4 regions of the Mesorhizobium sp. M0601 genome follow, and region 1 is predicted to be linked to each of the others. Evidence: predicted binding sites of a transcription regulator. Region 1 holds the regulator's gene; each other region holds the start of a gene.
The links. The regulator PhoB, encoded in region 1, activates phosphate uptake and scavenging genes when phosphate is short. The targets are predictions, from matches to a motif close to TGTCATNNANCTGTCAT.
Positions count from the first base shown of each region.

Region 2: olsB (l-ornithine N(alpha)-acyltransferase) is a predicted target of PhoB. The motif match lies at 3,366-3,382, and genes of this name have one in related genera.
Region 3: phnC (phosphonate ABC transporter ATP-binding protein) is a predicted target of PhoB. The motif match lies at 4,694-4,710, and genes of this name have one in related genera.
Region 4: NKI41_RS05245 (esterase-like activity of phytase family protein) is a predicted target of PhoB. The motif match lies at 3,843-3,859, and genes of this name have one in related genera.

Region 1 covers NZ_JAMYQK010000043.1:14,689-21,929, forward strand. The annotation lists gene xylF (D-xylose ABC transporter substrate-binding protein) at 1-882, opposite strand, end outside; gene NKI41_RS27510 (ROK family protein) at 1,168-2,412, shown strand; gene phoB (phosphate regulon transcriptional regulator PhoB) at 2,422-3,111, opposite strand; gene phoU (phosphate signaling complex protein PhoU) at 3,128-3,835, opposite strand; gene pstB (phosphate ABC transporter ATP-binding protein PstB) at 3,868-4,671, opposite strand; gene pstA (phosphate ABC transporter permease PstA) at 4,668-5,519, opposite strand; gene pstC (phosphate ABC transporter permease subunit PstC) at 5,523-6,512, opposite strand; gene pstS (phosphate ABC transporter substrate-binding protein PstS) at 6,572-7,241, opposite strand, start outside.
Region 2 covers NZ_JAMYQK010000020.1:50,945-58,185, forward strand. The annotation lists gene acuI (acrylyl-CoA reductase (NADPH)) at 1-920, shown strand, start outside; gene NKI41_RS18850 (PAS domain-containing hybrid sensor histidine kinase/response regulator) at 1,008-3,296, shown strand; gene olsB (l-ornithine N(alpha)-acyltransferase) at 3,446-4,321, shown strand; gene grpE (nucleotide exchange factor GrpE) at 4,434-5,069, opposite strand; gene NKI41_RS18865 (hypothetical protein) at 5,306-5,509, shown strand; gene NKI41_RS18870 (fatty acid desaturase) at 5,636-6,658, shown strand; gene NKI41_RS18875 (DJ-1/PfpI family protein) at 6,807-7,241, opposite strand, start outside.
Region 3 covers NZ_JAMYQK010000041.1:30,652-37,892, forward strand. The annotation lists gene NKI41_RS27035 (sugar phosphate isomerase/epimerase family protein) at 1-189, shown strand, start outside; gene phnE (phosphonate ABC transporter, permease protein PhnE) at 214-1,581, opposite strand; gene phnE (phosphonate ABC transporter, permease protein PhnE) at 1,649-2,605, opposite strand; gene phnD (phosphonate ABC transporter substrate-binding protein) at 2,765-3,673, opposite strand; gene phnC (phosphonate ABC transporter ATP-binding protein) at 3,764-4,612, opposite strand; gene NKI41_RS27060 (DapH/DapD/GlmU-related protein) at 4,847-5,464, opposite strand; gene phnL (phosphonate C-P lyase system protein PhnL) at 5,461-6,168, opposite strand; gene phnK (phosphonate C-P lyase system protein PhnK) at 6,338-7,114, opposite strand; gene NKI41_RS27075 (alpha-D-ribose 1-methylphosphonate 5-phosphate C-P-lyase PhnJ) at 7,111-7,241, opposite strand, start outside.
Region 4 covers NZ_JAMYQK010000003.1:227,432-234,672, reverse strand. The annotation lists gene NKI41_RS05255 (MATE family efflux transporter) at 1-1,137, opposite strand, end outside; gene NKI41_RS05250 (L,D-transpeptidase) at 1,330-2,115, shown strand; gene NKI41_RS05245 (esterase-like activity of phytase family protein) at 2,262-3,740, opposite strand; gene NKI41_RS05240 (TIM barrel protein) at 3,990-4,979, shown strand; gene NKI41_RS05235 (sugar ABC transporter substrate-binding protein) at 5,021-6,079, shown strand; gene NKI41_RS05230 (sugar ABC transporter ATP-binding protein) at 6,136-7,241, shown strand, end outside.

The DNA of each region.
Region 1 (7,241 bases):
CTTCACGCCGGCAATGTCGGTCATCTGCTTGCCGTCGGCCAGCTGCGAGGCGATCTCGGCGGCATTCTTGCCGAGCTCGCGCGCATCCTTCCACACCGACACGGTCTGTGTGCCGAGCGCGATGCGGTTCAGCGCGGCGTGGTCGCCGTCCTGGCCCGAAACCGGAACCGATCCGGCCAGCCCTTGCGCTGTCAGCGCGGCGACGACGCCGCCGGCAGTGCCGTCATTGGCCGCGACCACGGCATCGACCTTGTTGTCGTTGGCGGTCAGGAACTGTTCCATGTTCTTCTGAGCGTTGGCCGGCAGCCAGCCGTCGGTATAGGCCTCGCCAACATTCTTGATCTTGCCGCTGTCTATTGCCGCCTTCAGCACCTCCATCGAACCGGCAAACAGGAAATCGGCATTCGGATCGGAACCCGAACCCTTGATGAAGACGTAGTTGCCTTCCGGCTTCACCTTGAAGACTTCCCGGGCCTGCATGCGGCCGACTTCCTTGTTGTCGAAGGTCAGGTAAAAGACGTCCTTGTTCTCGATCAGCCGGTCGTAGCCGACAACCGGAATACCTTCGTCCAGCGCCTTTTGCACGGCCGGCCCGATGGCCGAGGCGTCCTGCGCCAGGATGATCAGTGCGTTGGCGCCCTGCGAGATCAGGCTCTCGACGTCGGTGAGCTGCTTGCCGGGGTTGGACTGTGCGTCGGCGGAAATATACTTGTCGCCTGCGGCCTCGATGGCCGCCTTCATTGCGGCCTCGTCGGTCTTCCAGCGCTCTTCCTGGAAGTTCGACCAGGAAACGCCGATGACCTTGTCTTTAGCCTGCGCCACTGACGCCAGCGCCAGCGTCATGGCGACACCCGCCAGAATGGCGGTCGTGAATTTCTTCATCATATCCTCCCTGCGCCGCGTACGGCGTGATCAATTGGCTCAAAGACCAGCTTAGAAGCTCTAATTTTTTCGAGCCTCGAAAAAATACTGGCCCGATCTCCGGCTGCTGTCAACATCGATTCTGATGGATTTTGATGACTCTGCGAGTTTTTTCGAGCGTCGGAATAAACGATGACAGCGCCACCTGCATCTGACACTATTTGCCTCATCCGACACTATTTGTCGGACATTACCGACGGCTTCCGGTTCATGAGCGGCCGCGGCAACCGGGAGGAAAGCAAAACAATGTCGGTCGGAATCCGCCATGACGATTTGCGCCGGCGCAACCGGGCGATGGTGATCTCGGCGGTGCGCCGGGCCGGCCAGCCATCGCGTACTGAGATCGCAGCTACCACCGGCCTCAGTCATTCGACCATATCGGCGATTTCTTCCGACCTGATACGGGAAGGCATCCTCGCCGAGAGCAAGCCAAGTGAGCCCGTTTCGTTGAAACGCGGTCGTCCGCAAGTCGGCCTCGCCCTCAACCCGGAAGCGGCGGCGGTGCTGACCGTGGTGTTGTCGCTGAATTTCCTTTCGGCCGCCATTATCGACTATACGGGACAGGTGGTCGCCGAGGAACAGCGCCGGCTGGACACGCTGACTATGCCGCGCGACGAGCTGATCCGTGAATGCATGGCCATCGTCCGGCGCCGGCTGCAGGATCCAGATCTTGACGTCCGCAGTGTCGCCCGCATCGCCCTGGCGATTCAGGGCATTACCGACTCCCCTGCACGCGCCATGCTGTGGTCGCCGATCACGCCGCAGACCGACATCGCCTTTGCCGATATGCTGGAGGACGAATTCGGCATCCCGGCAACGGTGGAGAACGACTGCAACATGATGGCGGTGGCTTTGCGCTGGCGCAATCCGGATCGCTATCGCGATGACTTCATCGCCATCCTGCTTTCGCATGGCATCGGCATGGGGCTGGTGCTGAAGGGCGAACTGTTCACCGGGACGCATTCCTCGGGCGGCGAATTTGGCCACATGATCCATCGTCCGGGCGGCGCGCTCTGCCGTTGCGGGCGGCGCGGCTGCATCGAGGCGTATGCCGGCAACTACGCCATCTGGCGCAACGCCAGGCAGATGAGCGAAGACAGCGAACCGGTCGCCGATGTCAGCGACGCCGACATGCGCGCACTGGCGGCCCGGGCGCGCGAGAAAGATGGGCCGGAACGCGAGGCCTACCGCAAGGCCGGCGAAGCGCTGGGTTTCGGTCTCGGCTCGCTGTTCGCGCTGATCGATCCGGCACCGGTGGCGATGGTCGGCGCCAGTGCCGCCGCCTTCGATCTGATCGAGCCGGCCTTGCGGAAGGCAATCGCCCAGACCGCCGGCGGCCAGCATTCAGGCTCGATCTCCTTCGATACAGAGCCGAACGAATTGCCTCTGATCCGCGAAGGCTGCGCGATGCGGGCGTTAAGCTTCGTCGACCAGGAGATTTTCGCGCCGGGCGCGCAAATGAGGCCCAGCGTCAGAAAGAACGTAGCCTGACCAGGCGGGTCAATCTTCCCTGATCGCATAGCCGGCGCCGCGGATGGTGCGGATGACATCCGGCATCCGGCCGTTGTTGACGGCTTTGCGCAGCCGCCCGACATGCACGTCGACGGTGCGTTCGTCGATGTAGATTGTCTCCCCCCAGACATTATCGAGTAACTGGCTGCGCGAGAAGACACGGCCCGGATGCCGCATCATGAACTCGAGCAGCCGGAATTCGGTCGGCCCGAGCCTGATTTCGCTCTTCTTGCGATAGACCCTGTGCGATTCGCGATCGAGCACGATGTCGCCGACCTTCAGCACGCTGGACAGCACTTCCGGCTTGGCGCGCCGCAGCAGCGCCTTGACCCTGGCCATGAATTCCGGTGTCGAAAACGGCTTGACCAGATAGTCGTCGGCGCCGGTCGAAAGACCGCGCACCCGGTCGCTCTCCTCGCCGCGCGCGGTCAGCATGATGATCGGCAGCCGCTCGGTTTCGGGGCGCACCCGCAACCGACGACAGAGCTCGATGCCGGAAACCGCTGGTATCATCCAGTCGAGCACCAAAAGGTCGGGCACATTCTCCTGCAAACGGATCTCGGCTTCGTCGCCGCGTGTCACCACCTCGACCTGGTAGCCTTCGGATTCGAGATTGTAGCGGAGCAGCACACCCAACGGCTCCTCGTCCTCCACCACCATTATGCGTGGTGCGATCATCGGCTGGGCACCCCCATCATGTCACCGGTGCGGACATTGTCGTTTCGTCCTGCTTCGGACGATTGACCGGCAATTGCTCGCCGGTCAGCACATAATACGCATTTTCGGCGATGTTGGTGACATGGTCGCCGATCCGCTCCAGATTCTTGGCGCAGAACAGCAGGTGCGTGCAAGCGGTGATGTTGCGCGGATCTTCCATCATGTAGGTCAACAGCTCGCGGAACACGGACGTGTATTTGACGTCGATGCGCTCGTCGGCGGCACGCAGCTTGGCCAACGCGGCCGCATCGCCTGCAGCATATTCCTCGATGACACCCTGCACCTGGATGAGAACCAGCTGCGCCATCGCGTCGATGGAATGCGACAGGTCCCGCGGCGTGGCGCTGAGGCCGACCGCACTCACGCGCTTGGCGATATTCTTGGCAAGGTCGCCGATGCGTTCGAGGTCGCCCGCCATGCGGATCGCTCCGACCACATGGCGAAGATCGTGGGCCATCGGCTGGCGTTTGGCGATCAGGGTGATGGCGCGGTCGTCCAATTCGCGTTGACGCGCATCCATGATGGCGTCGTCGGAAACGACGCGTTGCGCCAGCACGTTGTCGGAATTCAACAGGGCCTTGGTCGCCCCGCCGACCATCGAACCGGCGAGGTCGGCCATGTCGCGGATCAGCTTGCTGATCTGCTCGAGATCCTCGTCGAAAGAAGCGACTGTGTGTTCGCCCATGGTCCTGTCCTCATATGCATGATCGGAACGGCTCAGCCGAAGCGGCCAGTGATGTAGTCCTGCGTGCGCTTCTCGCGGGGCGACGTGAAGATCTTCTCGGTCCGGTCGAACTCGACCAGTTCACCCAGATACATGAAGGCCGTCTGGCGCGACACGCGCGCCGCCTGCTGCATGTTGTGGGTGACGATGACGATCGTGTAGTCGGCTTGCAATTCGTCGATCAGTTCCTCGATCTTGGCAGTCGACAGCGGGTCGAGGGCCGAAGCCGGTTCGTCGAGCAGAATGACTTCCGGCTTCACGGCCACGGTGCGGGCGATACAGAGCCGCTGCTGCTGCCCGCCGGATAGGCTCAAGCCGCTGGCGTTGAGCTTGTCCTTGACCTCGCTCCACAGCGCGGCGCGCTTCAACGCCTGTTCGACGCGGCCGTCCATCTCGGACTTGCCGAGGTTCTCGTAGAGCCTGACGCCGAAGGCGATGTTCTCGTAGATCGACATCGGGAACGGCGTCGGCTTCTGGAACACCATGCCGATCTTGGTCCTGAGGAGGTTGAGATCCTGCGACCGGTCGAGAATGTTCTTGCCGTCGAGCAGCACCTGGCCCTCGGCCGTCTGTTTTGGGTAGAGCTCATAGATGCGGTTGAATACACGCAGCAGCGTCGATTTCCCGCAGCCCGAAGGGCCGATGAAGGCCGTGACACTGCGCTCAGGCAGCGACAGGCTGATGTCCTTCAGCGCCTTGCTCTGGCCGTAGTAGAAGTTGAGATTCTTGACCTCGATCTTCGTCTTCTCGGCGACCGTTTCGGCCATCGTCATGTCTGGGGACAACATCTGTGTCATCTGTCCTCTCTGCGTCCGGTAAGGCTGCGGGCGAGGATGCTCAAGCCCAGAACCGTCAGGGTGATTATGAGTGCGCCGGTCCACGCCAGTTGCTGCCATTCCTCGTAAGGGCTGAGAGCGAACTGGAAGATGGTCACCGGCAGGCTGGCCATCGGCGCGTTGATATTGCTGCTCCAGAACTGGTTATTGAGCGCGGTGAAGAGCAGCGGCGCCGTCTCGCCGGAAATGCGTGCTATCGCCAGCAATATGCCGGTGACGATGCCGGACAATGCGGCGCGGTAGGCGACCGAACGGATCACCACCCAGCGCGGCGCGCCGATCGCGGCACCGGCTTCACGCAACGCGTTCGGCACCAGGTTGAGCATGTCTTCAGTGGTGCGCACGACCACCGGAATGACCAGGATGGCAAGCGCAACGGCGCCGGCAATGGCCGAGAAATGTCCCATTGGCCGCACCATCAGCTCATAGACAAACAAGCCTATGATGATCGACGGCGCCGACAACAGGATGTCGTTGATGAAGCGGACGACGGTGGTGATGCGCGAAAAGCGTCCATACTCGGCCATGTAGGTTCCCGCCAGCACGCCGATCGGCGTGCCGACGACAACGGCGATGATCGTCATCAGCAGGCTGCCCGTGATGGCATTGAGCAAGCCGCCGGCCTCGCCCGGTGGTGGCGTCATCTCGGTGAAGACCGCGAGCGAAAGCCCGGCTGTGCCCTTATAGACCAACGCGCCGAGAATGAGCGCCAGCCAGGCAAGCCCGATGCCGGCGGCGACGACGCAAAGCGCCATCATCACCGAATTCCTGGCTTTGCGGCGGCTGTGGAGCGATGAGGATGTCGACATCGGTCAGGCTCCCGTACGGGCGTCGATCCGCATCAGCATATAGCGGGCGGCGGCGAGGATCAGGAAGGTGATGACGAAGAGGATCAGGCCGAGCGAAACCAGCGAGGAGGTGTAGAGGTCGCCGTCGGCCTCGGTGAATTCATTGGCGATGGTCGCCGAGATCGTCGTGCCCGGCGCGAACAGGGAGGCACTGATGCGATGTGCGTTGCCGATGACGAAAGTCACCGCCATGGTTTCGCCGAGTGCCCGGCCGAGGCCAAGCATGACGCCGCCCATGATACCGATGCGGGTATAGGGAATGACCACGCGCCGGGTCACTTCCCAGGTCGTGCAACCGATGCCATAGGCCGATTCCTTCAGCACCGCCGGCACCGTATCGAAGACGTCCTTGGTGATCGAGGTGATGAAGGGCAGCACCATGATGGCGAGGATCAGCGCCGAGGTCAGAAGGCCGATGCCGTAAGGAGGGCCGGCGAAAAGGCTGGATAGTCCCGGCACGCCGTGGAAGATGTTGATGATGAAGGGCTGTATCGTCGTCTGCAGGAACGGCGCGAACACGAACAGGCCCCAGATGCCGTAGATGATCGAAGGAATGCCGGCCAACAGCTCGACCGCTATGCCGATAGGACGCCTGAGCGGGCGCGGGCAGAGCTCGGTGAGAAAGATTGCAATGCCGATGCCGATCGGAACCGCGATCAGGATGGCAATGGCCGCCGTCACCAGCGTGCCGTAGATCGGCGCCAGTGCGCCAAATTTTTCCGTAACGGGATTCCAGCTCTCAGTCGTCAGGAAAGAAAAACCGAACGACGACAGCGCCTGCCATGAGCCGGCAAACAGCGAGATGGCGACACCGCCGAGGATGACCAGCACAAGAATTGCGGAAGCGCGGGTGAGTCCGCGGAATATGGCATCTGTGAGCGCGAAGCGCCGCACAGTAGCTTCCCTGGCCCGGGCTGCTGCAGATGATTGCATGGCATCGGAAGCGATGGTCATTGGGTCCTCGCGATTAAAGGCAACAGGGAGGGCGCCATCGACGCCCTCCCTGGAGGAGATTACATAGCCGAGTAGAGCGGCTTGCCGTCGTCGCCGACGACTTCCTTGGCCCACATGGCCTTGACGCTCTCAACCACCTTGTCGGGCATCGGAACGTAGTCCAGCTCGCCGGCCATCTCGTCGCCCTTGTCGTATGCCCAGGCGAAGAATTTGAGCGCTTCGCCGGTGGTCGCGGCATCATCCGGCTTCTTGTAGAGCAGGATCCACGTTGCCGCCGTCATCGGCCAGGACTCGGCGCCCGGCTCGTTGGCGAGGATGACGCCATAGCCCGGCTGCGAGCTCCAGTCGGCATTGGCCGCTGCCGCCGAGAACCCCGCCGCGGTGGGCTCGACCTTCTTGCCGTCCTTGTTGATCATATCGGTGTGGGTGAGCTTGTTCTGCTTGGCGTAGGCATATTCGACATAACCGATCGCGCCGCCGGTCTGGGAGACGTTGTTGGCAACGCCCTCATTGCCCTTGGCGCCGATGCCGACCGGCCATTCCACGGCCTTGTCGACGCCGACCTTTTCTTTCCAGACCGCGCTGACGTCGCCGAGGTAATAGGTGAAGTTGAACGTCGTGCCCGAACCATCGGAACGGTGAACGACCGCGATCGCCTGCGAAGGCAGCTTGACGTCGGGATTGAGCTTCTTGATCGCTTCGTCATCCCAGCTCGTGATCTTGCCGAGG
Region 2 (7,241 bases), on a different contig from region 1:
AGCTTACCGAGGCAGACCTGATGGAGGGCGACGTCACCGTCGCGGTCGAGGCGACGACGGTGAACTACAAGGACGGTCTTGCAATTACCGGCAAGGCGCCGGTGATCCGCCGCTGGCCGCTGGTGCCGGGCATCGATTTCGCCGGCACCGTCATCTCGTCTTCCAATCCTGACTGGCGCAAGGGTGACAAGGTCATATTGAACGGCTGGGGCGTCGGCGAGACGCATTTCGGCGCCTTTGCAGGGCGCGCCCGCGTCAAGGGCGACTGGCTGGTGCCGTTGCCGGACGGCATGAGCCCGCATGATGCGATGGCGGTCGGCACCGCCGGCTACACCGCCATGCTTTGCGTCATCGCGCTGGAGCGCCACGGCATCGTGCCCGATCGCGGCCCGGTGGCGGTGACCGGCGCTGCCGGTGGCGTCGGCTCGGTCGCGGTCTCGATCCTGTCCAGCCTCGGCTATCACGTCATCGCCTCGACCGGCCGTGCTGCCGAAAGCCCCTATCTGATCGACCTCGGCGCCGCGGAAGTGATTTCACGCGACGAGCTTGCCCAGCCCGCAAAACCACTCGCCAAGGAACGCTGGGCCGGCGGCGTCGATGCGGTCGGCAGCCACACGCTGGCCAACGTTCTATCGATGACCTCCTATGGCGGCGCCGTTGCCGCTTGCGGCCTCGCCGGCGGCATGGACCTGCCGGCAAGCGTCGCGCCCTTCATCCTGCGCGGCGTCTCGCTGCTCGGCATCGATTCGGTGATGGCGCCGAAGGCGGTCCGCCTCGAGGCCTGGCGCCGTATCGGCGCCGATCTCGACCACGCAAAGCTTGCCAGCCTTTCGACGAGCATCGGCTTCGACGGCATCATCGGCGCCGCGCATGACATCGTCGAGGGTAAGATCCGCGGCCGCGTGGTGGTGGATATGTGAGCCCCCAAGGGAAAAAAAGAGCGCGACCGGTAAAATTCGAGCGATCAACCACAACCTTCGATAAGCTCTGTCTGGCAGGATTTCCGTATGATTGCGGAACCCGGCATCAGAGAGGCGGAACCAGCCGAACGGGCCGACGGGACGGCCCCCGCGGCGCCAGGACGGCAGCTTGTCGCCGCGCCACCGCTGGCGCCGGAACTGCCGGCCTCCAACCGCGAAGGCCTGCCCTTCCTGACGCTCGTCGCCATTGTCGTGCTGGCAGGCTTTTCGCATCTGACCGGGGCGCCGATCTTCATCACTATCGGCCTTTTGGCGACAGCCATCGCCGGGCTCGCCATGCATCTGCGCAACAGGCGCACCGAGCGCCGCGCGGTGGCCCTGCTCGATGCCACGACCGCCCGCAGCCGCGCCGAAATAGAGACGCTGGCCGACCGCATGTGGGAGATGCAGGAGAGCGAGGAGCGCTTTCGCGGGCTGATCGATGCACTCGGCGATCTCGTCGTCCATCGTGACCGCGACGGCCACATTGTCTACGCCAACAAGGTTTTCGCCGACCTTGTCGAAACCGACCAGCGCGACCTTGCCGGCAAGACCCTGGCCGAACTAGGCATCGATGTCGGCATCGTCCCCGACGCCGCGTTTTCCGACCATGAATGCCTGAGTTCCACCGACGTCGCCATTCGCACGCCGGACGGCCCACGCTGGTTCTCTTGGATCGAGCTGTCGGTGCGCGACAAGGACAGCGGCGCCGTTTCGCATCGCGCCATCGCCCGCGACATCACCGCTCGCAAGCGCGCCGAATCCTCGCTGATCACCGCCCGCGAGCGGGCCGAATATGCGAGCCAGGCCAAATCGCGCTTCCTCGCCACCGTCAGCCACGAGATCCGCACGCCGATGAACGGCATCATGGGCATGGCCCGGCTTCTCGCCGACACCAGCCTTTCGCCCGAGCAGCGGACCTATGTCGGCGCCATTTCGACCTCGGCCAGCGCGCTGCTGGCGCTGATCGAGGACCTGCTCGACTACTCCAAGATCGAGGCCGGCCGCTTCGATCCCGAACCGCAGCCGATGTCGGTGCGCGAGATCGCCGACAATGTCATCGAGCTTTTGGCGGCGCGGGCTTTTGCCAAGGATATCGGCCTCGGCTGTCATGTCGAACCCGACGTGCCGCAGCTGATCACCGCCGACCCCGGCAGGGTCAGGCAGGTGCTGCTCAATCTCATCGGCAACGCCGTCAAGTTCACCGACAGCGGCGGCGTCCTGGCAAGCATCGCCCGCGTCCGCACCGAAACCACCGACCGCATCCGCTTCACCATCACCGACACCGGCCCCGGTCTGCGCGAGGAGGACATGGAGCGCATATTCGAGGACTTCGAACAGGCTGACGGCACCTCGACCCGTGCGCATGGCGGTGCCGGCCTCGGTCTCGCCATTTCCAAGCGCCTGGTGACCGCCATGGGCGGCACTATCTCTGTGTCAAGCCGGCTTGGCCAGGGGTCCGAATTCGTCTTCGAGATTCCCGCTATTTCCGCCGTCGAGGCGCCGCAGATCCGCCAGGACGCGCTGTCGGGCCGGCATGCCGTGATCGTGTCGAAGAACCTGGTCGAGGCCGAAGCCCTCGCCCGCACCATTCGCGCCAATGGCGGCACGGTCGATCTGGCCACCGCCGCCGCCCAGGCCACCCCTTTCGCCGAGAGCTGCGACGTGCTGCTGATCGATGCTGCCATGGAGCAAAGCGACGGCAGGCTGCTCAGGCGCCTGCGCCAGAGCGGATTTGCCGATTGCGAGGCAGTGACGCTGATTGCACCGACCGACCGTGGCATGCTTGGCGAGTTCCGTGCCAATGGTTACGCCACCTTCCTTGCGAGGCCGGTGCGCGGCGAGACATTGCTGCGCGTGCTTTTGACCAGCCACGCGCCGGTCATCGCCGAGCCGCAACTGCAAAGGCGCGGCGCGCAGGCGGGGCACGCCATTGGCGCCCGCCAGCAGGGCCTGTCGGTGCTGATCGCCGAGGACAACGACATCAACGCCATGCTGGCCCGCGCCACGCTGCTGAAGGCCGGGCATCGCGTGAAAGTGGTCGGCAACGGCAAGGCCGCCGTCGAGGCGGTCATCAGCACCGGCCACAAGCACCGTTACGACGTGGTGCTGATGGACTTGCATATGCCTGTCATGGACGGCCTGGACGCCATCGCCGCCATCCGCCGCCATGAGGAGGAGACCGCGGTGCCGCCAGTGCCGATCATGGTGCTGTCGGCCGACAGCCAGGAAAAGACCCGCCACGCCGTGCTCGCTCACGGTGCCAGCGGCTTCGTCACCAAGCCGCTCGACCCCGATGCCCTGGTTCATGCGGTCGAAGGGCAAGCGGCCGCCTGAGGCACAACATAGACGGTTGATAGATTGCCCAGCCGACGAAGTATTGCCCGCAGAGCCGTATCACGGTACTGTCACAATCCTGTTGCACCTACACCGTATCCCCGTGCCAAGAGGGATGGCTCGAAGGAGAATCACTCGTGCATACAGTCATGCCGGAATGTGATGCTCGGCCGAACGCCAGCGGGCCTTTGCTCGTCGGCCGGAACGCCGATGCCGTCATAAAAGGCGCATCGCTCGGCCGCATCGGCAATCTCGAAGTGCGGCTCGCCCGCAACGAGGCCGAGATCGCTGCCGCGCAGGAAGTGCGCTACCGGGTGTTCTACGACGAGCTTGGTGCCAGGAAGGACCTGTTCCAGATGCAGGACCGCCGCGATGCCGATCGCTTCGATCCCCTCTGCGATCATCTGCTGGTCTTCGATACTTCGCTTTCCGGCCCCGAGCATCGCCGCATCGTCGGCACCTACCGCCTGCTGCGGCAGGAGATTGCCGCGGCCGCCGGCGGCTTCTATTCCGAAGGTGAATTCGAGCTGACCAAGCTCATCGCGCGGCATCCCGGCCAGCGCTTCCTCGAGCTCGGCCGCTCCTGCGTTCTGCCGGAATACCGCTCGAAGCGCACCATCGAGGCGCTGTGGCAAGGCATCTGGGCCTACATCAACCATTACGGCATCGGCGTGATGACCGGCTGCGCGTCGTTCCACGGCACCGTGCCTGCGGCACATGCCGAGGCGCTGACCTATCTTGCCCACCACTGCCGGACGAATTCATCCTGGGACGTGCGCGCCGTCGCCGGGCGCTATTGTTCCATGGATCTGATGCCGATCGAGGCCGTCAACACCAAGGCGGCGATCGCGGCGATGCCGCCGCTGGTCAAGGGCTATCTGCGCGTCGGCGCACGCATCGGCGACGGTTGCGTCATTGATCGTGAATTCTCGACGGTCGACGTGTTCGTGGTGATGCCGGTCAAGGAGATCGGCGCCCGCTACGTCAATTATTATGGCGGAGAAGCGCAGCGGTTTGCGGCCTGAATAGGGGAGTAGGCGGAGAGAAGGCAACGGCCCGAGTAGGCAATTGCTCTACTTTACCCGACGTAGCGCTATTCCCTACTCCCGTACTGCCCTATTCCCCTACTCCCCTAACTTACGCATCTTTCTCAGCCTGCTCGTTGACCGGCCCCGGCTCCACCGGCGCTTCGCTTGCGACATGCTTGGGGCCGCCCTTGGCGACGCCGACCATGGCCGGCCGCAGCACACGCTCGCCGATCGAATAGCCGGGCTGCACGACCTGCACGACCGTGTTGGCCGGTACGTCGGGATTGGGCACCTCGAACATCGCCTGGTGGAAATTCGGATCGAATTTCTCGCCCTCGGGCTCAAGCTTCTTCACGCCGTGGCGTTCCAGCGCCGACAGCATGGCGCGCTCGGTGATCTCGACGCCGTCGATCAGCGCCTTGAAGCCGGCATCGCCCGAAGCCTTGGCCTCCTCCGGGATGGCATCCAGCGCACGGCGCAGATTGTCCGACACCGAAAGCATGTCGCGGGCAAAATTGGCAACCGCATAGGCGCGCGCGTCGTGGACGTCGCGGGCGGTGCGGCGACGCAAGTTCTCCATGTCGGCCGCGACGCGCAGCGCGCGATCCTTCAGCTCTTCGTTTTCCTTCAGAAGCCGCACAAGCGCTTCATAGTCGCCGTCGACGCCACCTTCCCTTGGCTCCGCGGCAGCCTCGGTCTTCTCGGCTTCATCGGGCGCGCGTTCGTCTTTTGCCTGGTCGCTCATCGCCGTTTCCCGTCATTTTCGAATGGTGTGGATTTGCGCCCGATATCGAGGTTTAGCGGCCAAAAATCAAGGGGCAAGCGATACTGCAGCCGCTGTCGCTGCTTGATGGCGGACGGCGCAGACCTTTCGATTTTAATTCAAACTTTACCGTACCCGACGGCTTTGCTTGCCAGCATACTACAATGCGGGAACCATTCCTCCCCTGGAAGAGTTTCGAAGCCGACACAGGATTTTGGATGATGCCCCGCAGGAATGGCGAAAAACGCGACGGGCTCGCCGCCGATATCCGGCGCCAGCTCGGCACCGAGGCGACCAAGCGCTTTCTGCGCACCTTACCGGCCTTCCGCACGGAGTCCGATATTCCCGACCGTCTGAAGGAATTGCTCGACCGCCTGGACGGCGTCGAAGCCAAGGTGGTCGCAGGCGGGCGCCGTCGGTAGACACCGTCGCCAGCAACGCGACCTGCGATTGCGGCCGCAATTCCTCGCCATCGCGCGACATTTACCCGCAGTAACTTTGCGTGATCTCCGCCTTGCGGCAGCGCGCCGCTCCGCCTATGTTTCATGATGAACATGATTTCACCCGAAGCTGTGGCAAACAGCAAGCGCGCCTGGTTGAAGATTCTGTCGCGCTATAAAAAGCCCGACAGGCGTCGCAGCGCCGTCGAACTCGCCATCACCCTCATCCCCTTCGCCACGCTGTGGGCACTGTCCTCGGCCGCCTATGCCTATGGCCATTGGTGGGGTCTGGTCCTCATCCTTCCGGCAGCCGGCTTTCTGGTGCGTATCTTCATGATCCAGCACGATTGCGGCCACGGCTCCTTTTTTGCCAATCGCTATGCCGACGACTGGATCGGCCGCGTGCTTGGCGTGCTGACGCTGACGCCCTACGATTGCTGGCGCCGCGCCCACGCAACCCATCACGCCAGCGCCGGCAATCTCGACGAGCGCGGCACCGGCGACATCAAGACACTGACGGTCGCTGAATATCGGCAGCTGTCATGGCGGGGCCGGCTCGCCTATCGCCTCTATCGCCATCCGCTGGTGATGTTTGGCCTTGGCCCGATATGGATCTTCATTTTCGAGCAGAGACTGCCCTTGGGCATGATGCGGGGCGGTTTCACCCCCTGGGTGTCGTCGATGTCGACCAATCTCGCCATCGCGGTCATCGCCGCGCTGCTCATCTGGTTCGTTGGCCCCGGCGCGTTCCTGGTCGTGCATTTGCCGATCGTCATCCTCGCCGGATCGGCCGGCATCTGGCTGTTTTATGTCCAGCATCAGTTCGAGGAGACGGAGTGGACAAAGGACTCCGAGTGGGAATTCCAGCACGCTGCCCTGCACGGTTCGTCCTATTACGACCTGCCGCCGGTGCTGAACTGGATCACCGGCAATATCGGCGTCCACCACGTGCATCACCTCTCGGCCAAGGTGCCATGCTACCGGCTTCCGGAAGTGTTGAGGGACTATCCGGAGCTGCGTGAGATCGGCCGCGTCACACTCCTCGACAGCCTGCGCTGCGTCAAGCTGGCGCTGTGGGACGAGAGTCGCAGCAAGCTGGTATCGTTCCGCGAAGCGCGGATGGCCGTGTAAAGCATACCGCCGCACCTAAAGCGCGTCGCGCTCGACCGGCCTTCACGCGACGCGCTTTAGGTTGTTGTTTATGCATGCCGTTATCGCAAAACCGCTGACACTTTTGCGCGACATGCGTTAGGGGTGCGGCGGGCTCCACATTCCGAGCTTAAGCCGCCCGGCGCTGGTCGCGCATCAGGATCTCGCCCTGGCGGATCTCGGTGCCCAGCACTTTCAGGCATTCGCGCATGAAGGCGGCAAGGCCCGGCCAGCCCTTGGCCGACACCAGATTGCCGTCGACATGGGCGCCGGTCGGCGCAACATCGATATAGATGCCGCCGGCCAGCGTGACTTCCGGCTCGCAATATTGCAGCGCCGCGACTTCCCTGCCGCGCACCACGCCGTCGACCGCGATCAGGATCTGCACGCCGTGGCAGATGGTGAAGATCGGTTTTCCCGTCTCATGGAAATGCCGCACCAGCGCCTGCACGCCCTTGTCGATGCGGATATATTCCGGCCCGCGCCCGCCCGCCGCGTAGACGGCATCGTAGTCGGCCGGATTGACCTCGGAAAACGTCTTGTTGAGGATGTAGTCGTGGCCGAG
Region 3 (7,241 bases), on a different contig from region 1:
TGGAAAGAGACGTTCTCTGCCATCCGCAAGAGCGGTTATGACGATTGGCTGACGATCGAGGCGTTCGGCCGCTCGCTGAAGGATCTGGCCGCGGCCACCAAGGTGTGGCGCGACTTTTCCGAAGGCCCGGAAGCCGTCTACCGCGACGGCTACAGGCATATCAGGAATGGATGGAGGAAGGCGCCCTAACCGCACGCCTGCGCAACGCCTCTGTCAGCCCTGGCCGGCCTGGATCCGGTTGTAGTCGTGGATCGTCCTGCTCAAGCGGCGGCGCAGGAAATTGGAAATGTTGTCGAAGATGAAAACGACGAGCAGGACCAAGAGCACCATGTAGAAGACATTGGCCCAGTTGGAATTGGTGCGCATCGCCTCCCAGAGCTTCAGGCCGATACCACCGGCACCGACGGCGCCGATGATCGTCGCGCCCCTGGTGTTGGATTCCCACTGATAGAGTGTCTGGCTGATGAAGACCGGGATCACTTCCGGCAGCACGCCATAGCGCTGCACCAGCAAGCCGTTGGCGCCGGTCGACTGGATGCCCTCGCGTGGCTTGTCGTCGATGTTCTCGAGGCCCTCCGAATAGACTTTGCCGAGCGTGCCGATCTCGGTGAAGAAAATCGCGGCGCTGCCGGCAAGCGGGCCCGGGCCGAAGGCGCGGGTGAAGAACAGCGCCCAGATCAGCATGTCGACCGAACGCATGAAATCGAAGAACCGCTTTAGCACCTGGCTAAGCAGGCCGCTCGGGGTGATGTTGCGGGCGGCGAAGAAGGCGAGCGGGAAGGCAACGATGCCGCCGAGCAAGGTGCCGAGAAACGCCATGACGATGGTCTGGAACAGCTTCGTCCAGACGTCGCCATGCTGCCATTGGGCGTTGTTCCAGATATTGTCGGCGGCCAGCGCAATGTTTGATGTGCCCGGCTTGAGCTGGGGTCCGGACATCAGCAACGAGACCACCTCGCCGGGCGACTTGCCGAAGAAGGGCGAGCGTGTGTCGAAGACGAAATTCGCCCAGCCGAGGAAGCGTTTGCGGATCTTGACGCGATCGACGGTTATGCGGACCTCGCCGGCAAAGCCCATCCTGGCGACGATCTCATCGTCATGCGCGGTGATCCACTCCGGCACCGGGCCGGATATTACGGGTTTGCCGCTGGTCAACGACATCGGCACCGCCTGGCCATTGGCGACAAGCGTCGCTTCGGCCTTGTCGAAGGTGACCGATTTGGCCCGGCCGTCGATCAGGACGGTGTAGGAGCCGTTGGCGTTGGTGATGACCCAATCGGGATGCGGGTCTTCGCCGAGCGCCGAAAAACGCGGGTATCTGGGTGTGATCTGAGGCTGGTCGAGACGGAATTCCGGCTGCAGATCGTAGCTGATCCATTGCGTCAGGAAGAGCGGCAGGCGCTCCCAGTGCGATTCCCTCAGCACTTGCGGCAGGCTGAAGAACCACAAGGCGTAGAGGAGATAGAGCAGGATGCCGGTGAACAGGACCAGCGGGCCGAAGCGTTTGTACAAGGGCCGCCGGAACACTTGGGGAAAGCGCTCCTCGATCGACCGCATCTCATCGGCGGTCATTGCGGCCATGGGCCGTCTTCTTGTTGATTTGCCATGATCTTTTCCAAAAACCGGAATCCACTTTTTGGGATCATGGTCAGGCACCCATCATGAATGCCTGCTCGCCGACGAGCTTGCGGCGTAGCCAGGCGGAAAACTGGTCGACGAGGAAGATCGTCGTGAACAGCAGCAGCACCAATGCCAGCGTCTTGGCGCCGAAGCCGCGCGAGATGGAGAGCTTCAGTTCCTCGCCGATGCCGCCACCGCCGACCGCGCCGATAATGGTCGAGATACGCACATTGATCTCGATCCTGAGCAGCGTGTAGGACATGAAATTGGGCAGCACTTGCGGCAGGCCGGCAAAGCGCACGCGCTCGAACCAGTTGGCGCCGACCGCGCGCAGGCCTTCTTCGGCGCGCATGTCGATGTTTTCGTTGATCTCGTAGAAGAGCTTGCCGAGGGCGCCGATGGAATGCAGGCCGATGGCGATAACGGCTGCGACCGGGCCGGTCGAGAGGATGGCTGCGAACAGGCCGGCAATGACGATCTCGGGGAAGGCGCGAAGCAGTTCCATGAAGCGCTTGACGACGAGCCTGAGCACCGGACTCGGCGTCAAGTTGCGCGCGGCGATGAAGGAAAAGGGCACCGCAAAGACAAAGCCGATGAAAGTGGAAACCAGCGCCACGTTAAGCGTGGTGAGCATCAGCTCGAAATATTCGGGTAGATAAAAGCCGCCCCAGAGATAGACGCGGCCAAGCGGGAAGTTGAACTCTTGGCTGCCCTTGTCGTGCGGCGATGTGATGTCGAACAGCGCCCGCCAGACGTCGTTCCAGTCCTTGGGAACAAGCCAACTAAGGAAATCCAGTATGTGCGGCAGCCGATCGAAGAAATGTCCGGCATTGGCCTCGTCGGCGAACCACATGGCTGTGCACATGGCGACAAGCAGTGAGCCGATGCCGAGCGCCGTGTAGAACCGTCGCAAGGACGTCTGGCGTCGCCAGGCGTCTGCTGCCTGCCGGACCGCGTCTGAACGAATTGTAGCGGCGAAGGTCATACGGGGTCACGAGCGGACACACAAAAAGGGCGGCGACCGCATCGGCCCGAAAGTCGACTTTCGGAAAGCACGATGCGGCATCTAAGTGTTAGAGCGTACTTTGTGCGTCCAAGTGGACGCACGTCGCTCTAATGGACGCCGTCCTTTTCGAAATTGTCGTCAGCCGCCGATCGCGGCTTTGCGGGCTTCGACGATGACGCTGTAGAAGTCCGGCTTCACCGGAACATAGCCGGTGAAATCGCCGCCTTCGATGGCCTCGAAGCAAGGCTTGTCCTTGGCCGGCAGGCCGGTGAAGAAGTTGGCGAGCTTGGCGCTCATGTCGCCGCCGAGTGCGGTGCGCACGACCAGCGGGCCGTTCGGGATCAAGCCGGAGCGCCAGACTTCAACGAAATCGTTGGGGTCCACGGCGCCCTTGGCGACTTCCTTGTGGAAGGTGCCGGAGGTGTAGCCGTTCTTGAAGTCGCCGATGCCCGAGGAGTCGTCAACCGCAACATCGACCTTGCCGTCGCGAACCGCGAGAAGGTTGTTCTCGTGGCCGCCATTGAACTGGGTCGAGGCGAAGAAGGTTTCGTTCGAAGCGCCGGTGTCCTTCGGGATCTGGGTCAGCGGGATCAGGTAGCCGGAGGTCGAATCCGGGTCGGCATAGCCGAGCTTCTTGCCCTTGGCCGACTTGATGTCGGTGATGCCGGACGACTTCAGCGCAAGGCCGATCGAATAATAGCCGGTCGCGCCGTCGGTCTGCTGGGTGGTGAGGATCGGGGTCACGGCGTTCGGATCCTTGAGGTAGACGCTGGCATAGCCCGACGCGCCAAGCTCTGCGAAATCGAGCGTGCCGCCGAGCAGGCCCTGGATAACGCCGTCATAGTCGGCGGCCGGGAACAGCGAGACCTTCTCGAAGCCGAATTCGGACTTCAGGTGATCGGCGAGGCACTGAAAGTTGCGCAGCCGGTCCGCTTCGTTTTCACCGCCAAGGATGCCGATGCGGAATTCCTTGATATCCTGGGCGTGAGCGGCGCTTGCCGCGATGGCGAGCAATGAAACGGCGCCAAAAACCATCTTCCTGAACATTATCTCTCTCCTGTTGGTCCCGGCCTCGCGCCGGTAGCGTTCGAATTTTTTGACAGGTGCCTTTGACGCGGGCGGGCGATCAGGCCGTTCTCAATATCCCGGGAATGCGGGCTCGAGCGGTCCGGCGGATGCAGCGATTTTCTGTTTGATGGCGACACTGGTGGAGGTGATGGCCTCGGAGATTTCGCCGCCATTGCTGTCGGCGCCGTAGACCATGCGCACGGCCTCGCGGTTGAGGGCTTCAGGCGGGCCGTCGAAGACGACCTTGCCGGCGGCCATGCCGATGATGCGGTTGCAGTAGGTGCGGGCCGTATCCAGCGTATGCAGATTTGTGATGACGGTGATGCCCTCGCGCAAATTGATATCCTGCAGCGAATCCATCACCACCTTGGCGTTGAGCGGATCGAGCGAGGCAATCGGCTCATCCGCCAGCAACACCTTCGGCTGCTGCATCATGGCGCGCGCAATCGCAACGCGCTGCTGCTGGCCGCCGGAAAGCGTGCCGGCCGGCTGCAGGGCGGTGCGGGCGATGTCGAGGCGCTCGAGGGCTGCAACCGCCTCGGCGCATTCACCGCGGGAGAACATGCCAAATAGGTTGGACACGGTCGAACGGTGATTGAGCCGGCCGAGCAGCACATTGGTCAGCACATCGAGGCGCGGCACCAGGTTGAACTGCTGGAAGATCATGGCGCAGTCGCGCTGCCATCGCCGGAGCGGTGAGCCGCGCAACCCGGAGACCTCGACGCCGTTGAACAGGATGGAGCCCTGGCTGGGATCGATGAGGCGGTTAATCATGCGCAGCAGCGTCGATTTGCCGGCGCCGGAGCGGCCAATGATGCCGACCATCTGGCCTTGCGGAATCGCGATGTGAACATTGCTGACGGCGGTGTTCTTGCCGAACCGGCGGGTGACGCCGCGGATTTCGAGCGTAGCTGACATGGTGCAGGCTCCAGTCCAATCGCAATTGAAGGTCTGTTTACCCTGGCTAGCGCAGCCGCATGAACCTGCGGTGTCGGAACGATGTCAGTTTTGTTACTGCCCACAGCCTGGAGCGGGGCGGGATCAACTCGGCGCGAGAAGCTCGAATGGTGAATGGTGATAAGAACGGCTTCCCTGAGCCTCGAAACCTGTCCGCTGCCCCCATTCACATTCACCATTCACCATTCACGACCCTCAGCCGCCATATTTCTCCAGAAACGCCTCCGCCGACAATTCCCGAAAATCGTCGAGCGCGGCGCGCAGCCTTGCATGGTCCCAGTCCCACCAGGCGAGCGCCTGGTAGCGCTCCGCGGTGCGGCGGTCGAAGCGTTCGCGGATCGGCTTGGCCGGCACGCCGGCGACGACGGTGTAGGGCGCGACGTCCTTCGACACCACCGCGCCGGCACCGACCGCAGCGCCATCGCCGACGGTGACGCCGGGCAGGATGGTCGAGCCGTGGCCGAGCCAGGTGTCGTGGCCGATGGTGACGCGTTTGGCGCGGCGCTTGGCGAAGAATTCGCTCTCGTGCTCGGCGTCGTCCCAATAATCCGAGGCGCGATAGGTGAAATGGTGCAGCGTCGGCCGCCAGGTCGGATGGTTGGTAGCGTTGATGCGCACGCTTGCGGCGATGTTGGCGAATTTGCCGATCGTTGCGCACCAGACGCCGCAGTCCTGCATCATGTAGGAATAGTCGCCGAGCGTGCTTTCGGAAACCCGGCAGCGCTCGGCGATCTCGGTCCAGCGGCCAAGCGTCGAGTTCTCGACTTCCGCCGTCTCGTGGATCAGCGGCGCCTCCGACAGTTTCCTGGTCATGCGGCAATTTTTCCGGCGGCGAAGGCGGTCACGTCGATGATACGGTCGGCCACCGCCTCACGCACGTCGTGATCGTGGAAGATGCCGAGCAAAGCGACGCCCGCCGCCTTCTTGGTGGCGATCAGGGAAATCACCACGTCGCGGTTCCTGGCGTCGAGCGAAGCGGTCGGCTCGTCGAGCAGCAGGATCGGGTGCTCGGTGATGAAGCCGCGCGCGATGTTGACGCGCTGCTGTTCACCGCCGGAGAACGTCGCCGGCGGCAGCGCCCAGAGCTTCTCCGGCAGGTTGAGCTGCGCCAGCAAGGCGCGTGCCTTGCCGTGCGCGACCTCGCGCTCCTCGCCGCGCTCGACCAGCGGTTCGGCCACGACATCGAGCGCAGAGACACGCGGCACGGTGCGCAGGAACTGGCTGACATAGCCGATGGTAAGCCGGCGCACGGCAAGCACGGTGCGCGGGCTGGCGGTTGCGAGATCGATCAGCCCGCCCTCGTGCTGGACGATGATCTGGCCTTCGTCGGCGGCATAATTGCCGTAGAGCATCTTCAGGATCGAGCTCTTGCCGGCGCCGGACGGGCCGCCGAGCACGGCGCATTCGCCGGCCCTGATCGCGAACGAGACACCGGCGACCACCGGCAGTTTGATGCCGTCGCGCAGATGCATGGTGAAGCTCTTCGCGACATCGGAGACAACGAGCGGGGTTGCCATCAGAGGGTTCTCCAATCGTCATTTGTCTGCGGGCCGGAGTACCCCCACCTTCGGTCCGACCTCCCCACAATGGGGAGGTAGGGCGCCGGCGTTTTACCCTCCCCCTTGTGGGGAGGGTCGCTGCGAAGCAGCGGGGTGGGGGTAGGTGCCAGGCAAATGCGTCCCATGGTCACACCTGCAGGATCGAGGACACAAGCAACTGGGTGTAGGGCGCGCGCGGATCGTCGAGGACGCGGTCGGTGAGGCCGCTTTCGACGACGCGGCCGTCCTTCATCACCATTATGCGCTGCGACAGCAGACGTGCTACGGCGAGATCGTGGGTGACGACGATGGCCGCCAGGCCGAGATCGGTGACTAGGCCGCGCAACAGATCGAGCAGGCGCGCCTGCACCGAGACGTCGAGGCCGCCGGTTGGCTCGTCCATGAACACCAGCCGCGGCCCGGTGACGAGGTTGCGGGCGATCTGCAGGCGCTGGCGCATGCCTCCGGAAAAGGCGCGCGGCTCGTCGTCGATGCGGTCTTCGTCGATCTCGACACGCGACAACCAGTCGACCGCGGTGGCGCGGATTTTTCCATAGTGGCGGTCGCCGACCGCCATCAGCCGCTCGCCGACATTGGCGCCGGCCGACACCGTCATGCGCAGCCCGTCGGCCGGGTTCTGATGGACAAAACCCCAATCGGTGCGCATCAGGAAGCGGCGCTCGGCCTCGCTCATGCGGTAAAGTTCGCGAAACTGGCCGTCGCGCATCCGGTAGCTGGCGGTGCCGGAGCTGGGCAGCAGTCGAGTTGACAGGCAGTTGAGCAAAGTCGTCTTGCCGGAACCGGATTCGCCGACCACCGCCAGCACTTCGCCCGACCAGAGGTCGAAAGTGACGTTCTCGCAGCCGACGCGCGAGCCGTAGAATTTGGACAGCGCCGAAACGCGCAGCAGCGGTTCGTCTGTCATTGCTTCTCCTTACCCTCCCCCTCGTGGGGAGGGTCGGCGCGTAGCGCCGGGGTGGGGGGTGAGGCGGTGGCAGTACCCCCACCCGCGCCTTCGGCGCGACCTCCCCACAAGGGGGAGGTAGGGGCGT
Region 4 (7,241 bases), on a different contig from region 1:
GGACCACGACGCGATCTTGTTGATGTGAGTGGCGATGTCGATTGCTGCACTGTCGCTGCCAAGGAAGAGGCTGAGCACCGCGCGATCGAATACGAACAGCAGCGCGACGAGCATCCCGGTGAGCACAAGGTTGAAGCCGACGCCGGAGGTGGCGATGCGTCCAATCCGGTCCCAGCGCCTGGCGCCGACATTTTGCGCCGCCATGGACGACACCGCGGCGCCGATGGCGAGCGCCGGCATCTGGATATAGGTCCAGAGCTGTGCGGCTATGCCGTAGGCAGCCGCGACCTGCGAGCCGTACGAGTTGACCATGCCCATCACCGTCAGCGCCGCGGCCGAAACGACGATCATCTGCAGGCCCATCGGCACGCCCTTGAAGACGACGATGCGCAGCAGCGCCGGGTCCGGCCGCAGCAGAGCGAGATTAGGGCCGGCCAGCCGCAGCGGGTGCTTGCGCGCATAAAGCACGATCAGGATGGCAACCACGCTTACCGTCTGGCCGATCAGCGTCGAGGTGGCCGAGCCGGCGATGCCGAGTTCGGGGAACGGGCCGATGCCGAGGATGAGCAACGGGTTCAAAACGACGTCGAGCATGACGGCCAGCGCCATGAACAGGAAAGGCGTGCGCGAATCGCCGGCGCCGCGCAGCACCGTCATGACGAAGGACAGCAGGTTCATCATCGGCACGGCGAGGAAGATGATGCGCAGATAGGAGCGCGCCAGCGGCAACGCGTCGGCCGGCGTGCCGAGCGCATCGAGGATCGCATCGACCCAGATCCAGCCGCAGACCGCGAACACCACCGAGACGAGGAAGAAGAAGGTGGCGCTGGTTCCGACGATGCGCCGGGCTTCGGGCAGGTCACGAGCGCCGACGGATTGTGCGACCAGGATGGTCGCCGCCATGCCGATGCCGAAGACGGTGCCGAGGATGAGAAACAGCACGAGGTTGGCATTGGACGTGGCGGTCAGCGCCGCTTCACCGAGGAAACGGCCGACCCACACGGCATTTATCGAGCCGTTGAGCGACTGCAGCACATTGGAGCCGAGCACCGGCAGGGCAAACAGCAACAGGGTGCGCGGGATAGGCCCACTGGTGAGGTCGCCGGTCTGCCGGCGCGGGGGCATGTTGTCGTCCATGGCAGGCAACTCGGCGAAGGCTTGTCTTGAGTCCGCAATGATTGCCGATTTAACGGGAGAGGTCGATGCGGCGCTGTAAATTCCGCCTGGCGTGCCTTGATCTAAGCATTTCTCAACCTTCCGGAATCGTATATTGATCCCGCACGCGTGGGGCCGCATTTTCCTGGATCTCATGGGTAGGCCGGGGGGCTCATGTCCGATATTCCGTTGTTTTTTGAGCGCCTGAACCGGCGCGCCTTTCTTGGTGCATCCGCTCTGGGCGCGGCCTCCGTGGCTCTTTCGTCGTGCACTACGACGGACGTGGCGGCGCCGGTGCCCGCGGCACCAAGCGATCCGGCTTTCGGCGATGCCGCAAGCATGTATGCCGCGCGCATCGACGAGGGCTATCAACTGCCGGCAATCCCGGTAGCCAAGGTCGATCCGAAATTCGTGCGTCAAATCGTGGCCGACCCCACTGGAGAAAAACCCGGCACGATCGTCGTCGATACTTCCGAGCACTTCCTCTATCTGGTGCGCGACGGCGGCAAGGCAATTCGCTATGGCGTCAGCCTCGGCAAGGCCGGTTTCGGATGGACCGGCAGCGCCGTGGTTCAGGCGAGGAAGAAGTGGCCGGTCTGGACGCCGCCGCCGGAAATGATCCAACGCCGGCCGGAACTGGCGAAATACAAGGACGGCATGCCGCCCGGCCCGCAGAGCCCGCTTGGTGCCCGCGCGCTGTATCTCTTCCGTGACGGCAAGGACACGATGTATAGGCTGCACGGCACGCCGGAGTGGGATTCCATTGGGAAGAACGCTTCCTCCGGCTGTGTGCGCTTCATGAATCAGGACATTATCGACCTCTACAGCCGCGTCGACGGCGTCGCGCCGGTCTTCGTGCGCCCGAACCTGTCGGCCGCCGGGAAGATCGCCGCCGTGTCGAACAGGACGGCCGAGCCGATCGATGCCGGCGTGCCAAAGGACGCGGAGATGTTGAGGTAAGTGCCTTCGACTGGATCGTCAGTCGCAGGTTTTGCAACGCACCAGGACACCGTCCTTGCGCGGGCGAGCCGCAACTGAAGGGCACGACCGCTCAATCGCGCCAGCTCAGGCGGACGCGTTCCGCGCGTCCGCCTGTATGGGTGCCGCTACTTCTTGGCGAGGCCTGGGAGCGTGACCTGATAGACCAGGAACATGGTGTCGACATCGGCGCCATCCTCGGCCTTGTAGGCCGCGCCTACCTGGAAGCCGTCCTGCGTGAGGAAGTCATTGTCATTGGCGACGAACAGGAAATAGTCGTCGGGCAGTGTCGGATCGAGGACGCTCACCACCGACATCGCCTCCCACTTCTCCGAAAGGTTGTTGCGGTCGTTGGGCGCGCCATTGTGCAGCCCGAAGCGGCCGAGCTCGGTCTTGTCGTTGATGTCAATGAGCGGCGTCAGCTTGGCCGGCGTCACCGATGGATCGAGCTCACCCTTGGGCGCCAGCGGCTTGTCCTTGTCGAATTCTGTGCCGGCGACATCGGTTGCCGCAGACAGATCGACGACGCTGATCTCGCGGTGGAGCGAGGTGTCGCCCTTCAGCCCCTGGCCATTGCCGCTGTCGCGCGCCAGCATCAGGAAGGTCTTGTCCGACAGCGCCACGATTTCGCTCTGCGCGGCGATCTTGGTTTTGCCCTTTGCATCGGTGAACACCGGCAGCGGCACGACATATTCATGCGCGAGCTTGAGCTGGCCGGGATCCGAGGCATCGTAGACCAGCGCGCGCGTGTTCTGACGCGTCGAGGCGGAATCGCCGCCATCCTGCCTTGGGGCCGACTGCAGCACGGCAATCAGGAACTTCCCGTCCGGCGTCAGCGCCATGCCTTCGAGGCCCTGGTTGTTCTGACGGCCGGTTTCGGGATCCTTCGGATCTGGGTCTGCCGCGCCAAGTCCCGGATTGTTGGAAGCAAAGTTTGGCGTCCCGTGACGCATCGGGACAAGCGCCGCCGGCGGCTGCGTTGCCGACATCAGACGCCCATCGGCGGAGAAGCGGTAGATGTTCGGACCGTATTCGTCCGAGATGAACAGCGTGCCGTCGGGCAGCCGCGCGATCGCTTCGTTATCGAGCGCGAGCTTGCCGTTGGCTTCGGGCAGGATCGGCATGTCGTCGGTCGCGGCACGCACGCCGTTGAGCGGATCGAGGCCGGTTGCGTCGGTACCCTTGTCGTCGGTCAAAAGCATGGTGTCTGCAAGCGTCGCCTTGAGGCCCGATTGTTCCTGGCCGGTGGCCGGTGCCGCACCCGGCGCGATCGGGGCGAACTCGAGGGCAATCGTGTTGAGGCGTGGGCGGTAATCGGTGGTACCGACTACATTGTAGCCGCGGTCCGGCAACAGCCATAACGAGCCCTTGTAGCCATCGGCGCCATGCGTCCAGCCGGCAGCGTTGATCGACATGCCTGAGCCGGAGCCAAACGTCTCGCCGAACTTGTCCTTCTGGCTGGCCGGGATGCGGCCGACACCGACCAGGCCCTTGTTGACGAAGCTGACGCCGCCGACGGTCGCGGCGTTTTCAGCCAAGGCCGGGGTCAAGGCGGTGAACATCGCCAGCGCGACGGCGAGGGACGCGGTTCGGTGCAGGTTTTTCATGGATATCCTCTTTTGAAACAAAGCTGCCGGGATCTGAAAAAGCGCCGCGTCGCATCGAGGATTGCCGCGAAAGCCTTCGGAGAAGCGATCTAGGACGCGAACATGATACTTGCGTGACAGTGCCGCGCTTGCTTGTCCCCCATGGTCGCAACTGGCCTGGGTATGGCGAATTCGTCGTCGCCGAGCGAGCAATTAACGACTTTACAAATAGTCGTTATAATGTAAAGTTATGACAATGAAAGGTCCCCGATGACTGCCTATCGTTTCGCCACCCGCCTCAATTCCTTTGCCTCGCGGCCACAGTCCGAGTGGCCCGATCTTGTCGGCAAACCGTCCATGCTGCAAATGGCGGCACGTGCGGCGAAGGTTGCGGAGTTGACCGATCTCGACCTCAACTTCCCCGACCATGTCGATGAAAAGCCTGCGGAAATAGCGCGCAAACTCGGCGATATCGGGCTTTCCATCAATGGTTTCGCCATGCGCTACTATTCCAATCCGGCTTTCAAGCTCGGCGCCTTCACCAACCCGGATCCTGCCATTCGCCGCGAAGCCATCGACCTGACCAAGGCCGGCATCGACGCCACCCGCGAGGCGGGCGCCAGCCTGATGACCTTGTGGCTCGGGCAGGATGGCTTCGATTATGCTTTCCAGGCCGACTACTCGGCGCTCTGGCAACACGAAATCGACGGAATTCGTGAAGTTGCGGCGCATGATCCGGGCTGCCAAATCAGCCTGGAATACAAACCCAACGAGCCGCGCTCCTACAGCCTGATGCCGGACGCGGCGACGACGTTGCTGGCGATCCGCGAGATCGGCCTGCCCAATCTCGGCGTGACGCTCGATTTCGCCCATGTGCTCTATGCCGACGAGCAGCCGGCCTTTGCCGCAGCACTCGTGGCGCGACACAGCAAGCTGCTCGGCGTGCATCTCAACGACGGCTACGCCAAGCGCGACGACGGCCTGATGGTCGGGGCCGTGCATACGCTGCAGACGATCGAGCTGCTCAGGCAGATCCGTCGAGACGGCTATGCCGGCGCCATCTACTTCGACACGTTCCCCGACATGACCGGGCTCGACCCGGTCCACGAATGCGAAGTCAACATCGCGACTGTCAAGCGCATGCTGCGCTTCGTCGATCGGCTGGAAAAGGACAATCGCCTGTCCACTGCCGTCGACCGTCAGGACGCGGTCGCCTCGCAGGCCATCATCCAGGAAGCCATGCTCGGGCCGGACAGCTGAGGCCGGCGGCATAGACCGTTTTTCAACAAGGGAGGAAGATCATGAAATTTCTACTTGCCACCGCTGCCGCTGCCCTGATGGCGCTGTCCATCGGCTCGGCTTTTTCCGCGGACCTCGCGCCGCTCAATTCCGACACCGAGAAGGATCGCATCGACTGGTCGCAGCTCGAGGCCAGGTTCGGTGCGTTCCCCAAGCTGCCCGAGGGTACCAAGGCGGGTGCGGTCTCCAAGACGCTGACCAATGAATACTGGCGCTCGCTGGGAGAGGGCTACAAGTCGTTCGGCGACCGCACCGGCGTGCCCGTCGTCTACCAGGCAGCGCAGAGCGAGGGCGACCAGCTCGGTCAGCTCACCATCGCCGAAGGCCTGGTCACACAGGGCTACAACGTGCTGCTCGTCTCGCCGCAGACCGACTCCAACCTGCAGCCGAGCATGGAACAGGCCAAGGCGGCCAACGTGCCGGTGGTCAACGTCAACGACGCGGTCATCCCGCAGGCCGAGCATTATGTCGGTAATGTCCAGCGCGACAACGGCGTGCGCGTCGCCAAATGGTTCATCAAGAACCGGCCGGACGGCGGCAAGGTCGCCATCGTCGAAGGCCAGGCCGGCGTCTACGCCGCCGTCCAGCGCACCGATGGTTTCAAGACAACGATCACCGCGGCCGGCAAGTTCGACGTCGTCGCCAGCGTCCCCGGTAACTGGGATCGCCAGACCTCCTACGACGCGGCCACCAACATCCTGCAACAGCACCCCGATCTGATCGGCTTCTATGCCAATAATGACGGCATGGCGCTGGGCATCGTCGAGGCGGTCAAGGCTGCCGGGCTGCAGGACAAGGTTGCGGTCTTCGGCACCGACGGGATCTCCGACGCCTATGCCTCGATCCGCGCCGGCGAGCTGACTGGCACCGTCGATTCATTCCCGGTGCTGACCGGCGAGGTGGCGCTGGAATCTGCGCTGCGGCTGGTGGCCGGGCAGAAGCTGCCGCGCGTCGTCGCCACGCCGCAGGCGCTGATCACCAAGGACAATGCCGACCGTTACTCTGGCGCCGGCGACGCCGTGCGCAAGGCGCTGCTCGAGGACGCGGCAGCGGGCCAGTAGAGCAGGGCCGGCAGGTGCCGGCCTTGGGTCGGCACCTTGCCTGGAGAACCGAAGCAATGTCAGCGCGGCTGCAATTCGAGGGCATTTCCAAAGAGTTTCCGGCTGTGCGGGCGCTGAGCGACGTGTCGTTTTCGGTCGGCGCCGGCGAGATCCATGGCCTGCTCGGTGAAAACGGCGCCGGCAAATCGACGCTGCTGCGCATACTGTCAGGCGTCTACCGACCGACGGCGGGAAGCGTGCTGATCGACGGCAAGCCGGTGACGCTGAACAATCCGGTCGCCGCACGCGCCGCGGGCGTGGCGATGATCCATCAGGAATTACAGCAGGTGCCACGCCTCAGCGTCGCCCAGAACATGTTCCTCGGCCATCCGTTGACGCGCGGCGGCGTCTTCGTCGCACGGCGCGAGCAGGAGAGCCGCGCTGCGGAAGCGCTGGCCGCCATCGACCCGACCATCGATCCGGCAGCCCCGCTTGGCAGCCTGAAGGTGGCGCAGCGGCAGATCGTCGAGATCGCGCGGGCGCTGCTCGACCGCGCCAGGATCGTGGCGATGGACGAGCCGACGTCGAGCCTCACGCCGAGCGAGTTCGAACGGCTGGCGGAAGTCATTGCCGGTCTGGCACGCGACGGTGTCGCGGTCGTCTATGTCTCGCACAAGCTGGACGAGGTGTTCGGCATCTGCCAGCGCGCCACTGTCATGCGCGACGGCGTTGTGGTCGAAACCGTCGATCTCGCGCAGGTGTCGGAAAAGGCCGTCGTTTCGATGATGGTCGGCCGCGAGCTTGCCCAGGAACAACACCGCTCGCATGCTTCTCCCGAGATCAGGCTGAGCGTGCGTGGCCTCGCCTCGGCAACCAAGGTCCGTGACGTTTCGTTCGACCTGCATCGCGGCGAGGTGCTGGGCGTTGCCGGCCTGGTCGGCTCGGGCCGCACCGAACTGCTGCGGCTGCTGGCCGGCGCCGACCGGGCCTCATCAGGCGCAATAGAGATCGACGGCAAGGCGGTAAAGCTTTCCAGTCCGCGCGACGCGATCGCGGCCGGCATCGGCCTGGTGCCGGAGGAGCGCAAGCGCGAAGGCATCGTGCCGTTGCGGTCGATCTCCAGCAACATGGCGCTGGCCTCGATGGGCGTGTTCGCGCCGCGCGGCGTCATCGATCACAAAAG